3 regions of the Bacillus sp. PK3-067 genome follow, and region 3 is predicted to be linked to each of the others. Evidence: a T-box and tRNA genes for the amino acid it is inferred to sense, from the RefSeq annotation. Region 3 holds a T-box; the other regions hold tRNA genes.
What was found. A T-box is a leader RNA that pairs with one kind of tRNA and senses whether it is charged. The one in region 3 lies ahead of ileS2 (isoleucine--tRNA ligase), so its partner is inferred to be a tRNA-Ile.
Positions count from the first base shown of each region.

Region 1: it encodes a tRNA-Ile, which carries the amino acid that the T-box ahead of ileS2 (isoleucine--tRNA ligase) is inferred to sense. The anticodon was not compared.
Region 2: it encodes a tRNA-Ile, which carries the amino acid that the T-box ahead of ileS2 (isoleucine--tRNA ligase) is inferred to sense. The anticodon was not compared.

Region 1 is NZ_CP096490.1:4,834,214-4,839,273, forward strand. Features, by position in the region: gene M1D73_RS24920 (S8 family serine peptidase) at 1-366, shown strand, start outside; gene M1D73_RS24925 (L-lactate dehydrogenase) at 589-1,533, opposite strand; tRNA gene M1D73_RS24930 (tRNA-Glu) at 2,282-2,353, opposite strand; tRNA gene M1D73_RS24935 (tRNA-Ser) at 2,359-2,449, opposite strand; tRNA gene M1D73_RS24940 (tRNA-Asn) at 2,457-2,531, opposite strand; tRNA gene M1D73_RS24945 (tRNA-Ile) at 2,539-2,615, opposite strand; tRNA gene M1D73_RS24950 (tRNA-Gly) at 2,626-2,696, opposite strand; tRNA gene M1D73_RS24955 (tRNA-Lys) at 2,710-2,785, opposite strand; tRNA gene M1D73_RS24960 (tRNA-Thr) at 2,796-2,871, opposite strand; tRNA gene M1D73_RS24965 (tRNA-Phe) at 2,886-2,961, opposite strand; tRNA gene M1D73_RS24970 (tRNA-Asp) at 2,974-3,049, opposite strand; tRNA gene M1D73_RS24975 (tRNA-Met) at 3,053-3,129, opposite strand; tRNA gene M1D73_RS24980 (tRNA-Ser) at 3,157-3,249, opposite strand; tRNA gene M1D73_RS24985 (tRNA-Ile) at 3,267-3,343, opposite strand; tRNA gene M1D73_RS24990 (tRNA-Met) at 3,348-3,424, opposite strand; tRNA gene M1D73_RS24995 (tRNA-Ala) at 3,445-3,517, opposite strand; tRNA gene M1D73_RS25000 (tRNA-Pro) at 3,534-3,607, opposite strand; tRNA gene M1D73_RS25005 (tRNA-Arg) at 3,618-3,691, opposite strand; tRNA gene M1D73_RS25010 (tRNA-Leu) at 3,695-3,783, opposite strand; tRNA gene M1D73_RS25015 (tRNA-Gly) at 3,800-3,874, opposite strand; tRNA gene M1D73_RS25020 (tRNA-Leu) at 3,904-3,984, opposite strand; tRNA gene M1D73_RS25025 (tRNA-His) at 4,007-4,082, opposite strand; tRNA gene M1D73_RS25030 (tRNA-Thr) at 4,092-4,167, opposite strand; tRNA gene M1D73_RS25035 (tRNA-Val) at 4,172-4,247, opposite strand; rRNA gene rrf (5S ribosomal RNA) at 4,252-4,367, opposite strand; rRNA gene M1D73_RS25045 (23S ribosomal RNA) at 4,469-5,060, opposite strand, start outside.
Region 2 is NZ_CP096490.1:740,766-745,825, forward strand. Features, by position in the region: rRNA gene M1D73_RS03720 (23S ribosomal RNA) at 1-691, shown strand, start outside; rRNA gene rrf (5S ribosomal RNA) at 794-909, shown strand; tRNA gene M1D73_RS03730 (tRNA-Val) at 915-990, shown strand; tRNA gene M1D73_RS03735 (tRNA-Tyr) at 999-1,082, shown strand; tRNA gene M1D73_RS03740 (tRNA-Gln) at 1,094-1,168, shown strand; tRNA gene M1D73_RS03745 (tRNA-Lys) at 1,173-1,248, shown strand; tRNA gene M1D73_RS03750 (tRNA-Leu) at 1,263-1,343, shown strand; tRNA gene M1D73_RS03755 (tRNA-Gly) at 1,373-1,447, shown strand; tRNA gene M1D73_RS03760 (tRNA-Leu) at 1,464-1,552, shown strand; tRNA gene M1D73_RS03765 (tRNA-Arg) at 1,556-1,629, shown strand; tRNA gene M1D73_RS03770 (tRNA-Pro) at 1,640-1,713, shown strand; tRNA gene M1D73_RS03775 (tRNA-Ala) at 1,730-1,802, shown strand; tRNA gene M1D73_RS03780 (tRNA-Ser) at 1,823-1,915, shown strand; tRNA gene M1D73_RS03785 (tRNA-Ser) at 1,971-2,063, shown strand; tRNA gene M1D73_RS03790 (tRNA-Met) at 2,084-2,160, shown strand; tRNA gene M1D73_RS03795 (tRNA-Asp) at 2,164-2,239, shown strand; tRNA gene M1D73_RS03800 (tRNA-Phe) at 2,248-2,323, shown strand; tRNA gene M1D73_RS03805 (tRNA-Thr) at 2,333-2,405, shown strand; tRNA gene M1D73_RS03810 (tRNA-Trp) at 2,412-2,482, shown strand; tRNA gene M1D73_RS03815 (tRNA-Ile) at 2,493-2,569, shown strand; tRNA gene M1D73_RS03820 (tRNA-Asn) at 2,578-2,652, shown strand; tRNA gene M1D73_RS03825 (tRNA-Glu) at 2,654-2,725, shown strand; gene M1D73_RS03830 (CBS domain-containing protein) at 2,854-3,273, shown strand; gene M1D73_RS03835 (DUF3965 domain-containing protein) at 3,595-4,746, shown strand; gene M1D73_RS03840 (hypothetical protein) at 4,987-5,060, opposite strand, start outside.
Region 3 is NZ_CP096490.1:3,935,093-3,940,152, reverse strand. Features, by position in the region: gene pgeF (peptidoglycan editing factor PgeF) at 1-135, shown strand, start outside; gene M1D73_RS20100 (YggS family pyridoxal phosphate-dependent enzyme) at 132-806, shown strand; gene M1D73_RS20095 (cell division protein SepF) at 826-1,296, shown strand; gene M1D73_RS20090 (YggT family protein) at 1,303-1,566, shown strand; gene M1D73_RS20085 (YlmH family RNA-binding protein) at 1,582-2,349, shown strand; gene divIVA (septum site-determining protein DivIVA) at 2,439-2,945, shown strand; T-box leader at 2,997-3,220, shown strand; gene ileS2 (isoleucine--tRNA ligase) at 3,292-5,060, shown strand, end outside.

The DNA of each region.
Region 1 (5,060 bases), 900 kb from region 3:
GTGCCAGGACATTTAACAAGCCGCCTAACAACGAAACTTGGTACTGAAAAAGACGGTAAGTTGCTTGGCCAATATTATTATGCAAGACCTGACGAAAACCTTGCCGGCGATGTAAATGGTGATAAGGTAATCGATATTAAAGATGCTGAAATTATTGCTAGCAACTATGGTAAAAAAGGACTAACTGTAAAAGACGGAGATCTTAATAAAGATGGTATTGTCGACGAAAAAGATATTCGCTTCGTTGAAAAGAACTTCTTGAAAAAAGGGCCAGATGCATCTAAATCACAAACACCTGTAGAAAAATCAAAAAGCGGTACACTGGCAGATATTTTAAAGAAATTAGGATTAACGCCTAAAAAATAATAAAGTGAAACTTTAATCAATTGAGGTTTTACTGCCCGGCAAATAGCGGAATAATAAAGAGCACTCTACGTAAAATAGAGTGCTCTTTTTCTATAAACGACCCTTATCCAGCAAAAGGGGTATATTGGGGATATACAAGGGAAACCGGAAAAGGAATTTATATTAAATTATATAAGTTCAGAGGTAAGAAGCAGTTTCCCACCCTGAACTATTTAGCAATTATTATAGTACTGGTGCCATTGTTTCTTTTAATACTTTTACAGAATGAGCGAACTTCGCTTTTTCATCTTCATTTAGCTCAAGTTCTACAATTTCACGTACACCTTCGCGGTTAATTACAGCTGGAACACCTACGTAAGCATCTTTCTCGCCGTATTGACCTTCAAGGTATGCAGATACAGTTAATACGCTGTTCTCGTTGTTTAAGATTGCTTTAGTTACACGAAGTAGTGACATACCGATTCCGTAGTAAGTTGCACCTTTACGCTCGATGATATGGTAAGCTGCATCACGTACGTTTTCGAAGATTTTGTCTAAGTCTTCTTGTTTGTACTGTTCGTTGTTAGCTAAGATTGTTTCTAATTTTTGTACACCGATAGTAGCGTGGCTCCATACTGGAAGTTCAGTGTCACCGTGTTCACCAACGATGTAAGCATGAACGTTACGTGGATCTACATCTAAGTAGTCACCTAACATGTAACGGAAACGAGCAGAGTCTAAAGTAGTACCAGAACCGATTACGCGCTCTTTCGGTAAACCAGATTCTTTCCAAGTTACGTAAGTTAAAATATCAACTGGGTTAGTTGCGATTAAGAAGATTCCATCGAATCCGCTATCCATAATGCCTCGAACGATTTGTTTAAAGATCTTTGTATTTTTCTCAACTAAGTCTAAACGAGTTTCACCTGGCTTTTGTGGTAACCCAGCAGTGATAACAACTAAATCTGCATCTTTACAATCTGCATAGCTACCGCTCCAAACTTTTGTTGGTGATGGAGAGAATGGTACCGCATGGCTTAAGTCCATTGCTTCCCCTTCTGCTTTTGCTTCATTAACATCTACTAATACGAATTCTTCAGCTACACCTTGGTTGATCATTGAGTAAGCGTAACTACAACCTACAGCTCCTGTTCCTACTAATACTACACGATTGATACCTTTTTTCATGGTAATTTCCCCTCTCTATTGTTCACATATATTTTTTTATGATTGTTTAAGTAATTAATTAAAATACTAATTTAATGTTGTTTAACTTCTTTACATTCATATTGTAGCACGTATTATTGTGAATTAATTCACAAATTATGACCTATTTGTGAACTTTTTCACATAGAGTGTAAAGTTATTGGAATAGGTGTGGAATCCATTTCAATGGAGGCGTTCTCTTTAGATTGTGAAAGGGATTTTCTTGTGGTTTTTGTCGGTAAGTGAAATTATACCAGCGATTTTTAGAATATATCGACCGTAACTCCAAATATATCAGCGATTATTAAAATTTATCGATCGTAACTCAAATTATATCAGCGATTTTTGCAATATATCGACTTACCGACAAAACTCGACAATACTGACAACATAAAAAAACTGTCTTCAGTAGATCACAGCTATTGAGAGAAAGCAACTTCTTCTATATATTATTTATTTTCCACAGTAGCTCCCAGATGCATTTTTCATCGGTTTCTCCAAGTGTAGGAGGCTACAGCCATACAGCTGGGGTAAAAGTTCAAGTTGAAGTTAATTCCTTCATATTCATACAGGTCCAAATAATTAACATGATTGTATTTACGGCTCTCTATGTACCCAACTGCAACAGCTAATACTTCATATTTCTTCTATTGCATAAAAAAGCAGACTATCCAAAGTCCATTTTTATACAACAAAAAAGAGATAGCAGATTATGCTATCTCTTTTAGTATGACCCGTACGGGATTCGAACCCGTGTTACCGCCGTGAAAGGGCGGTGTCTTAACCACTTGACCAACGGGCCAGTTCTGGCAGAGAAGAAGGGATTCGAACCCTCGCACCGCGTTCGCGATCTACTCCCTTAGCAGGGGAGCCCCTTGAGCCACTTGGGTACTTCTCTATAAATATGGCTCCGCAGGTAGGACTCGAACCTACGACCGATCGGTTAACAGCCGATAGCTCTACCACTGAGCTACTGCGGAACAATTATGGTGGGCCTAAATGGACTCGAACCATCGACCTCACGCTTATCAGGCGTGCGCTCTAACCAGCTGAGCTATAGGCCCATAATTGAAAAGCGGGTGAAGAGAATCGAACTCTCGACCAGAGCTTGGAAGGCTCTTGTTTTACCACTAAACTACACCCGCATTAAATTGTAAATGGTGAGCCATGAAGGACTCGAACCTTCGACCCTCTGATTAAAAGTCAGATGCTCTACCAACTGAGCTAATGGCTCATTTTGAAAGTGGTGCCGACTAGAGGACTTGAACCCCCAACCTACTGATTACAAGTCAGTTGCTCTACCAATTGAGCTAAGTCGGCTTGCGACTTCAAAATGGTGGCTCGGGACGGAATCGAACCGCCGACACGAGGATTTTCAGTCCTCTGCTCTACCGACTGAGCTACCGAGCCTTTATGTAAAAATGGCGGTCCCGACCGGGGTCGAACCGGCGATCTCCTGCGTGACAGGCAGGCATGTTAACCACTACACCACGGGACCATTTGGTTGCGGGGACAGGATTTGAACCTGCGACCTTCGGGTTATGAGCCCGACGAGCTACCGTGCTGCTCCACCCCGCGATGATAAAATATTTACTTTAGAAAAAATGGAGGAGGTAGAGGGATTCGAACCCCCGCGCGACTCTCGCCGCCTGTCGGTTTTCAAGACCGATCCCTTCAGCCGAACTTGGGTATACCTCCGAGATATATACGTCTAATGGTGGACCTTGTAGGACTCGAACCTACGACCGGACGGTTATGAGCCGTCTGCTCTAACCAGCTGAGCTAAAGGTCCTTTATGGTAGCGGCGGAGGGGATCGAACCCCCGACCTCACGGGTATGAACCGTACGCTCTAGCCAGCTGAGCTACACCGCCATAAATGATATTAATTTAAGTGGAGCCTAGCGGGATCGAACCGCTGACCTCCTGCGTGCAAGGCAGGCGCTCTCCCAGCTGAGCTAAGGCCCCATGTTTTTTAGGAATATCGGGAAGACAGGATTTGAACCTGCGACCCCCTGGTCCCAAACCAGGTGCTCTACCAAGCTGAGCCACTTCCCGTTAATAAAAGCGCGCCCGAGAGGAGTCGAACCCCTAACCTCTTGATCCGTAGTCAAACGCTCTATCCAATTGAGCTACGGGCGCATATGGTGCCGAGGGCGGGGGTCGAACCCGCACGGTGGTCACCCACCGCAGGATTTTAAGTCCTGTGCGTCTGCCTGTTCCGCCACCCCGGCATGTCATATTGAAAATTGGAGCGGAAGACGGGATTCGAACCCGCGACCCCAACCTTGGCAAGGTTGTATTCTACCACTGAACTACTTCCGCAAGACATGTATGAGTTATTTAATTAAAAGTGCGGGTGAAGGGAGTCGAACCCCCACGCCAAAGGCGCCAGATCCTAAGTCTGGTGCGTCTGCCAATTCCGCCACACCCGCATATTAATTTATTTAAGAAAAATGGGGCGACTGATGGGAATCGAACCCACGAATGCCGGAGCCACAATCCGGTGCGTTAACCACTTCGCCACAACCGCCATGATTTCTGGTGCCGACTAGAGGACTTGAACCCCCAACCTACTGATTACAAGTCAGTTGCTCTACCAATTGAGCTAAGTCGGCTAAATGGTGGAGGATGACGGGATCGAACCGCCGACCCCCTGCTTGTAAGGCAGGTGCTCTCCCAGCTGAGCTAATCCTCCATTTGTCTGGCAACGTCCTACTCTCACAGGGACAAGGTCCCAACTACCATCGGCGCTAGAGAGCTTAACTTCCGTGTTCGGTATGGGAACGGGTGTGACCTCTCTGCCATCATTACCAGACTGTATTCATTTAAGACAAGAATTATTGTAACTCATTTACTTTCGAAAGTCAACAAGTTTTTTATATTCTTTCAAAACTAGATAACATTGCTTCATATTATATGGTTAAGTCCTCGATCTATTAGTATTCGTCAGCTCCACATGTCACCATGCTTCCACCTCGAACCTATCAACCTGATCATCTTTCAGGGATCTTACTAGCTTACGCTATGGGAAATCTCATCTTGAGGGGGGCTTCATGCTTAGATGCTTTCAGCACTTATCCCTTCCGCACATAGCTACCCAGCTATGCCCTTGGCAGAACAACTGGTACACCAGCGGTGCGTCCATCCCGGTCCTCTCGTACTAAGGACAGCTCCTCTCAAATTTCCTACGCCCACGACGGATAGGGACCGAACTGTCTCACGACGTTCTGAACCCAGCTCGCGTACCGCTTTAATGGGCGAACAGCCCAACCCTTGGGACCGACTACAGCCCCAGGATGCGATGAGCCGACATCGAGGTGCCAAACCTCCCCGTCGATGTGGACTCTTGGGGGAGATAAGCCTGTTATCCCCGGGGTAGCTTTTATCCGTTGAGCGATGGCCCTTCCATGCGGAACCACCGGATCACTAAGCCCGACTTTCGTCCCTGCTCGACTTGTAGGTCTCGCAGTCAAGCTCCCTTATGCCTTTGCACTCTACGAATGATTTC
Region 2 (5,060 bases), 2.2 Mb from region 3:
CTTATCGACCCGGGAGACAGTGTCAGGTGGGCAGTTTGACTGGGGCGGTCGCCTCCTAAAGTGTAACGGAGGCGCCCAAAGGTTCCCTCAGAATGGTTGGAAATCATTCGTAGAGTGCAAAGGCATAAGGGAGCTTGACTGCGAGACCTACAAGTCGAGCAGGGACGAAAGTCGGGCTTAGTGATCCGGTGGTTCCGCATGGAAGGGCCATCGCTCAACGGATAAAAGCTACCCCGGGGATAACAGGCTTATCTCCCCCAAGAGTCCACATCGACGGGGAGGTTTGGCACCTCGATGTCGGCTCATCGCATCCTGGGGCTGTAGTCGGTCCCAAGGGTTGGGCTGTTCGCCCATTAAAGCGGTACGCGAGCTGGGTTCAGAACGTCGTGAGACAGTTCGGTCCCTATCCGTCGTGGGCGTAGGAAATTTGAGAGGAGCTGTCCTTAGTACGAGAGGACCGGGATGGACGCACCGCTGGTGTACCAGTTGTTCTGCCAAGGGCATAGCTGGGTAGCTATGTGCGGAAGGGATAAGTGCTGAAAGCATCTAAGCATGAAGCCCCCCTCAAGATGAGATTTCCCATAGCGTAAGCTAGTAAGATCCCTGAAAGATGATCAGGTTGATAGGTTCGAGGTGGAAGCATGGTGACATGTGGAGCTGACGAATACTAATAGATCGAGGACTTAACCATATAATATGTAGCAAATGTTATCTAGTTTTGAAAGAATATAAAAAACTTGTTGACTTTCGAGGTCAAATAAGTTAAAATGATTCTTGTCTTAAATGAATACAGTCTGGTAATGATGGCAGAGAGGTCACACCCGTTCCCATACCGAACACGGAAGTTAAGCTCTCTAGCGCCGATGGTAGTTGGGACCTTGTCCCTGTGAGAGTAGGACATTGCCAGGCAAAATGGAGGATTAGCTCAGCTGGGAGAGCACCTGCCTTACAAGCAGGGGGTCGGCGGTTCGATCCCGTCATCCTCCACCATATATGTCGGAGGGGTAGCGAAGTGGCTAAACGCGGCGGACTGTAAATCCGCTCCTTCGGGTTCGGCAGTTCGAATCTGCCCCCCTCCACCATTCTTAATTAATGGGCTATAGCCAAGCGGTAAGGCAACGGACTTTGACTCCGTCATGCGCTGGTTCGAATCCAGCTAGCCCAGCCATTAAGAGCCATTAGCTCAGTTGGTAGAGCATCTGACTTTTAATCAGAGGGTCGAAGGTTCGAGTCCTTCATGGCTCACCATTTTAATGAAATATGCGGGTGTGGCGGAATTGGCAGACGCACTAGACTTAGGATCTAGCGCCTTTGGCGTGGGGGTTCGACTCCCTTCACCCGCACTTTTAATAAAATAACTCATACATGTCTTGCGGAAGTAGTTCAGTGGTAGAATACAACCTTGCCAAGGTTGGGGTCGCGGGTTCGAATCCCGTCTTCCGCTCCAATTTTCAATATGACATGCCGGGGTGGCGGAACAGGCAGACGCACAGGACTTAAAATCCTGCGGTGGGTGACCACCGTGCGGGTTCGACCCCCGCCCTCGGCACCATATGCGCCCGTAGCTCAATTGGATAGAGCGTTTGACTACGGATCAAGAGGTTAGGGGTTCGACTCCTCTCGGGCGCGCTTTTATTAACGGGAAGTGGCTCAGCTTGGTAGAGCACCTGGTTTGGGACCAGGGGGTCGCAGGTTCAAATCCTGTCTTCCCGATATTCCCAAAAAACATGGGGCCTTAGCTCAGCTGGGAGAGCGCCTGCCTTGCACGCAGGAGGTCAGCGGTTCGATCCCGCTAGGCTCCACTTTATTTAATATATGTCTCGGAGGTATACCCAAGTTCGGCTGAAGGGATCGGTCTTGAAAACCGACAGGCGGTGAGAATCGCGCGGGGGTTCGAATCCCTCTACCTCCTCCATTTTTTCTTTAATGGTTTAGACATATAATAATAAAATATTTATTTTTTCCTTCATGGAGGTATACCCAAGTTCGGCTGAAGGGATCGGTCTTGAAAACCGACAGGCGGCGAGAGTCGCGCGGGGGTTCGAATCCCTCTACCTCCTCCATTTTTAAAACTTTATATTGTCGCGGGGTGGAGCAGCACGGTAGCTCGTCGGGCTCATAACCCGAAGGTCGCAGGTTCAAATCCTGTCCCCGCAACCAAATGGTCCCGTGGTGTAGTGGTTAACATGCCTGCCTGTCACGCAGGAGATCGCCGGTTCGACCCCGGTCGGGACCGCCATTTATGTTGGCTCGGTAGCTCAGTCGGTAGAGCAGAGGACTGAAAATCCTCGTGTCGGCGGTTCGATTCCGTCCCGAGCCACCATTTTTTTATGCCGGCTTAGCTCAATTGGTAGAGCAACTGACTTGTAATCAGTAGGTTGGGGGTTCAAGTCCTCTAGCCGGCATCATTTAGGGGCATAGTTTAAAGGTAGAACTGAGGTCTCCAAAACCTCCAGTGTGGGTTCGATTCCTACTGCCCCTGTAAAGTATATGGGCCTATAGCTCAGCTGGTTAGAGCGCACGCCTGATAAGCGTGAGGTCGATGGTTCGAGTCCATTTAGGCCCACCATATATTATTCCGCAGTAGCTCAGTGGTAGAGCTATCGGCTGTTAACCGATCGGTCGTAGGTTCGAGTCCTACCTGCGGAGCCATGGCCCGTTGGTCAAGTGGTTAAGACACCGCCCTTTCACGGCGGTAACACGGGTTCGAATCCCGTACGGGTCATACAAAAAAGAGTCAGCATTATGCTGGCTCTTTTTTATTTTGTTAATCCTTTTTATTACGTTACTTTCCAGAAATAAATAAAGGAATTTTGGAAAAGCTATGGTATGTATAAAAAGGAGGAAATCATAATGACACGAGTGAGAGACTTAATGAGTACCCATATTGTACATTGTACACCGCTAGACAATGTATATGAGGCAGCTGTAAAAATGAAGGAAGAATCGATTGGATTAATTCCTGTTGTTGAAAATGAGCAAGTTGTTGGGCTTGTTACTGATCGTGATTTAGTCGTTCGAGGGATTGCTGAAAAACATCCTGGATCTAATAAGATTACAAATGTAATGACAACAAATATTATCTCAGTTTCTCCAAATGATTCTATTGAAAAAGCTACAGAGCTAATGGCACAGCATCAAATTAGACGATTACCAGTAGTTGATAGTGGTCAACTTATTGGCATGTTAGCACTAGGAGATTTAGCTATAAGGGAATCAGCAGATGATCAAGCTGGATTTGCCTTGAGCGAAATCTCAGAGCGTACAGAGTAAATTGAAACTTTCATTAACCGAGAGTTTAATGGTCACTCATAAAGAGCTAAATTATATATAAATTTCAGATACATTATTCTAGTATATATGGATTAAACTAATATGTTAGCGTGATGTATCTGAGACATTATATAATAAGTATGTGGTTAATAATTTCGACATTTTTTTAAAATTTGTTATTCTTAATTTTTAATAAGAGAAAAGATGATATACTGATAGATATAAGTATTATGAGAGATTTTGAATATAACAATATTAATTTTTAGTGGTGCGATAATAAATTAATATTTCCTACATAGATGAAAAGGGAAGGGGAATTATATGAAGGCTGTACAGGGCGATCCAAATTGGAATTTGGTTACAGATACATATATAGAACCAAATAATTTCGCTGAATTATTTTCTTTGCTTGTACCTTGTCACCCAAAAGGTGAGGGGAAAGAACGAACTATATTAGTATGGAAAGAGAAAGAATTTTATAAAGAAGAAAATTTAGCGGCATTTATCGTATATGGCATGAATAAAGCAAAGAAATTACCGCAGTTTCATAAAGATGAAATTCCAACTTTAGTGCGTATTCTTCGCTTATGCCAAGAGATTGGTTGGTATGAAGAGGCAAATGATTTTATGATAGCGCAAGGATTAGCTGAGTTTGTTCATACTTCATTGGAATATGAAACATGGGATCTTTTGACGCAATCAGTTGCTTTAAATTATTTAATTATTAAATATCGTATAGGTGAATTGACAGATAGGGATATTGAAATTTGGGATAGAGTTAAATTTAATGAGAAGTGTATAACCGATTGTAAACATTTATTATCTCATAAAGAAGTATTGGAATTTACATTCTTTTATATGTGCAAGAGAGCGAAATCATTATCAAAAGAGCAATTAAATAGTGATATGATGAGTTTAGCAATGTATTGTAATACTTTTGTATATGATTTGTATACACATGATTTATTACGGAAATATCGTAAGTGTACAGATTTCCTATCATATTATGGGCCTAGTCAGGCAGTTTTAGCATGTCAAAGAGCTGTATTATCTCAAATTTCCGATCGCTTAGACCCATTAAAGACAACGCATGTAGATGATTATTTATATGTGATGAAAGAAATGATGGAGCATATGACGATAGGAGTAATGGATCGATATGGTCATTTTATTGGAAAGCTACTATCTTATGTGCCATTTTTCGAAATGATACAAGTTCCACAGCATGCATATTATTGTGAAGAATTACTGTATATTTGTAAGGGCATTGAATATAAAGAAGAAACACTACGCAATTATATATTTATACAATTACATGATTGTTTACCATCATTTTTTAGGCTATTTCTTAAAAATAAGCGTTACGCAACGATTCATGATATTCTTTTCTATTGGTGCGATGACGAACAACGAATGAGCTTAGAGAAAAAATATAATCTGAGCTTTATTTATGAAAAATATGCTTGTGGATAAACAATATTTTCGATATGAAAAATTAATATAAATTAAAAAGGATCTCCAGTTTATGTGAGATCCTTTTTTGTTAGTAAAACAAGGAGAAAGTGATTAAGACAAGAAACAACATTCCATATAGGAGAAGTTGTGCAGTATAACTTCCTTGTATACCAAAAAAAGTATTGGCTTTCTTATACAAATTCAATATGTATTTTATTGGAGTATCTTTGAAAGATTGGTACACAGTGTCTCCTCTTTCTAAGCTTCTTGTTTTTGTTTTTGGTTATAAGGGACATTAATATATCTAGCTACAAATAATAAAACAGCCATAA
Region 3 (5,060 bases):
AAAGAAGAGCATATTGTAATGTCATCTCTTTGTACAAGCTGTGAAGAGCAACTATTTTTCTCTCATCGTCGTGATCAAGGTAAGACAGGAAGAATGTTGAGTTTCATAGGTTTTAAGGAGGAAGGAAGCAAGTGACAGTACAAGAAAATTTAGTAATTGTAAATGAAGCTATTAAAGAATCTTGCGCTCGAGCTGGACGTTCGTTGCAAGATATTAAACTTGTTGCAGTTACAAAAACTGTAGGGATTGAAAAAACAAACGAAGTAATTGAAGCTGGAATTATCGATTTAGGTGAAAATAGAAATGAAGGTTTCTTACAGAAATACGAGCATTTCGGTTCAAAAGTTAATTGGCACTTTATTGGCTCATTACAAACGAGAAAAGTAAAAGAAATCATTAATGAAATTGATTATTTACATTCGTTAGATCGTCTTTCGCTGGCGAAAGAAATTCAGAAACGTGCTGATAAGAAAGTGAAATGCTTTATTCAAGTGAAAACCTCATCTGAAGAATCGAAGCAAGGATTGGCAATAGAAGAGGTTGTTTCTTTTATTCAAAGTTTGCAAGAATTCGATAAAATTGAAGTGGTTGGACTAATGACGATGGCTCCATTTACAGAAGAAGAGGAAGAAATCAGACGCTGTTTTAAGGAATTACGTATGCTGCAAACAGAGGTGCAGGAGCTAGAGTTATTACATGCGCCATGTAAAGAATTATCAATGGGAATGTCCAACGATTACACAATTGCAATTGAAGAAGGGGCTACATATATTCGTTTGGGAACGATTTTAGTAGGAAAAGCGTAAAAGGAAGGAGAATCTTATTATGAGTTGGTCAAAAGTAAAATACTTCTTTTTTGATACACCGGAAGAAAAAGAAGCAGCTCAATATGGTTATGAAAAGGAGCAAACAGACATGAAAAAGCAGCAAGATCCACCAGAACAACAAGACGTTACGTTTCCGAAAGCGCAACCGAAGCAAAATGTTGTGAGTATTGAAACAGCAAAACAATCTTCAAAAGTTGTTTTATTAGAACCACGCACATATTCGGAAGCACAAGGGATTGCGGACCACTTAAAAGGTAGACGAGCTGTTGTAATTAATTTGCAGAGAATGTCTACTGATCAAGCGGTACGTATCGTTGACTTTTTAAGTGGTACTGTATACGCTATAGGCGGGGACATTCAAAAAATAGGGCCGAAAACATTTATGTGTACACCTGAAAATGTAGATATTGTTGGTGCGATTTCAGAGTTATTCGGTGAAGAAGAAGAAACAAATATAAAGAGGTGGTAATACGCCATGACAACAGTTTTTATAGTGTTAAGTTATGCTATCGAGATTTACTCGTGGGCACTTATTATTTACATTCTCCTATCATGGTTTCCTGGTGCAAAGGAATCATCTTTTGGAGAGTTCCTGGCACGTATTTGTGAACCGTATTTAGAACCATTCCGCCGCTTTATTCCGCCGCTTGGAATGATTGATATTTCTCCAATCGTTGCGATCTTTGCGTTGAAACTTGCTAAAACTGGTTTGTTCAGTTTATTAAGCTATTTCTTATAGTAAGAAGGTAAATACATGAGCATCTACGAACATTTTAGGCCTGATGAGGAGGTCTTTGTGGATAAAGTGCTAGAGTGGAAGCGAGCGGCGGAGTACCATCAAGTGAAGTTAACGGATTTTCTTGATCCTAGGCAACAACAAATTGTTTCTATGGTAATAGGACAAGGTGATGTTGCTGTACAATTTGGTGGTGCAACGCCTAATGCAGAGCGTAAAAGAGCACTTATTTATCCAGACTATCTAGAATTAAATGAAGAAGAATTTCAAGTAGAAGTATTAGAAATTGACTATCCTTCCAAGTTTTATACGCTAGAACATAGGCAAATATTAGGTACATTTATGTCTCTTGGTTTAACAAGAGAAAAATGTGGTGATATTTTGCTGCAAGAAAATCGTGCCCAAATTGTAGTTGCGAAAGAAATTGTATCGTATATTGAGATGAACTTACAATCAATAGGGAAAGTGAAAGTCTCTTTAGCGTCAGTGCAAGGAGAACAAATTCTACAGATAGATGAAACGTGGGGAGAGAAATCTGGAACGGTTTCTTCACTTCGTTTAGATGTTATGTTAGCTGAAATGTTACATTTATCTAGACAGAAAGTACAACCTTTCATAAAAAATGGTTTAGTAAAAGTCAATTGGAAAACAGTGGAGCAAACTTCTTATGAATGCTATCCAGGAGATGTTTTTTCTGTTAGAGGATATGGCCGAAGTAAATTATTTTCTGTAGAAGGTAGAACAAAACGCGACAAATGGAGAATTTTGTATGGTATACTAAAATGATTGGTTTTTTAGAAGGAAATCCTCCTATTTTGTCGAAGAAAAGATATAATTGAAAGAGGAAATTTAGATAACTACTTGGAGGTGGCGTTGTGCCGTTAACACCATTAGATATTCATAACAAAGAATTTGGTCGCGGATTCCGTGGCTATGATGAAGATCAAGTAAATGAGTTTCTTGATCAAATTATCAAAGATTATGAATTGGTCATTCGTGAGAAAAAAGCTTTAGAAGAAAAAGTTGCGCAGTTAGAAGGGAAGTTAGATCATTTCTCTAATATTGAAGATACGTTAAACAAATCTATCGTCGTTGCACAAGAAGCAGCGGAAGAAGTAAAACGTAATGCGCAAAAAGAAGCGAAATTAATTGTGCGTGAAGCTGAAAAGAATGCTGATCGTATTATTAACGAAGCATTAGTAAAATCAAGAAAAGTTGCTTTTGATATTGAAGAGCTAAAGAAACAAGCGAAAGTATTCCGAACTCGTTTCCGTATGTTATTAGAAACACAGCTTGAGATGTTAAACAACGATGATTGGGATAAACTAATTGAATTAGAAGACGAAGTAGATGAACTGTTGAAAAAAGAAGAAACAGTGTAAGCTTGACGTTTTTCTCATTATTACATATAATTTTAAACAACATATTTATTAAGAAAAACGAAGATAGGGATAAGTACCTTTTCAAACCTTATATAGCGAACTGAGGATGGTGTAAGCTCAGGATAAGGAGATAGTGGGAATATCACCCTGGAGTTCCGCGCTGAACAAATAGAGTAAGCGTAGGCGTGTATTCGCGTTAAGAATATAAAGAGGATTCTATACATATGTATATGATCTACTAGGGTGGTACCGCGGGAGACTTTCTCGTCCCTTTTTGGGATGAGAAGGTCTCTTTTTTATTCCGTTTTTTAAGTGTTTCTTTTATACATGTAAGGAGGAATTGAGCATGGAGTACAAAAATACATTACTGATGCCAAAAACAGAGTTCCCAATGCGTGGGAATTTACCAAAACGTGAGCCTGCAATGCAAGAAAAATGGGCTGAAATGAATATTTACGAAAAAGTACAAGAACATACAAAAGGACGTCCTTTATTTGTATTGCATGATGGACCTCCATATGCGAATGGTGACATTCATATGGGACATGCATTAAATAAAGTATTAAAAGACTTTATTGTTCGTTATAAATCAATGACTGGTTTTAGTGCGCCATATGTTCCAGGATGGGATACGCACGGTTTACCAATTGAACAAGCTTTAACAAATAAAGGTGTAAAACGTAAAGAAATGACAGTTGCTGAGTTCCGTAAGTTATGTGCAGAGTATGCATATGAACAAGTAGAACGTCAACGTGAACAATTTAAGCGTCTAGGTGTACGTGCAGATTGGGATAATCCATATATTACTTTAGAGCCAGCTTATGAAGCACAACAAATCAAAGTGTTTGGTGACATGGCGAAAAAAGGTTATATCTATAAAGGTCAAAAACCAGTTTACTGGTCTCCAACGAGTGAATCTGCTTTAGCGGAAGCTGAAATTGAATATCAAGATAAAAAATCAGCATCTATTTACGTAGCATTCCCTGTAAAAGATGGAAAGAACGTATTAGAAGGTGATGAAAAGTACATCATTTGGACAACGACACCTTGGACATTACCTGCAAACTTAGGTATTTCTGTTCACCCAGAGCTTGAATATAGCATTGTAAAAGTAAACGATGAGAAATATATCATTGCTTCTGAGCTGTTTGAGACAGTTGCAAAAACGTTAGAGTGGGAAAATGCTGAAGTTGTGAAAACAGTAAAAGGTAGCGAACTTGAGTACACAGTTGCAAAACATCCATTCTACGATCGTGATTCATTAGTTATGCTAGGAGACCACGTAACAACAGATGCAGGTACAGGTTGTGTTCATACAGCACCAGGACACGGGGAAGATGACTTCGTTGTTGGTAAAAAGTATGGATTAGAAGTACTTTGCCCAGTCGATGATAAAGGTGTATTAACAAATGAGGCACCTGGATTTGAAGGCTTATTCTATGATAAAGCTAATAAACCAATTACAGAAAAATTAGAAGAAGTAGGCGCGTTACTGAAACTAACATTCATTACACATTCATACCCACATGATTGGAGAACGAAAAAACCAATTATTTTCCGTGCGACAGCACAGTGGTTTGCATCTATTGAAGCATTCCGTAAAGAATTAATAGAAGCTGTAGCAGAAACAAAATGGGTACCAGCATGGGGAGAAACTCGTCTTCATAATATGGTTCGTGACCGTGGTGACTGGTGTATTTCTCGTCAGCGTGCATGGGGTGTGCCAATTCCGGTATTCTATGCTGAGAATGGTGATCCAATTATTACGGATGAAACAATTAACCATGTAGCAGATTTATTCCGTGAACACGGTTCTAACGTATGGTTCGAGCGTGAAGCGAAAGATCTATTACCAGAAGGATTTACACATCCAGGTAGCCCAAATGGCGAATTCCGTAAAGAAACAGACATCATGGATGTATGGTTCGATTCAGGTTCTTCTCACCAAGCGGTATTAGAAGAGCGCGAAGATTTACAGCGTCCAGCTGATTTATATTTAGAAGGATCTGACCAGTATCGTGGTTGGTTTAACTCTTCATTATCAACAGCAGTTGCTGTAACAGGTAAAGCTCCATATAAAGGCGTACTAAGTCACGGTTTCGTACTAGATGGTGA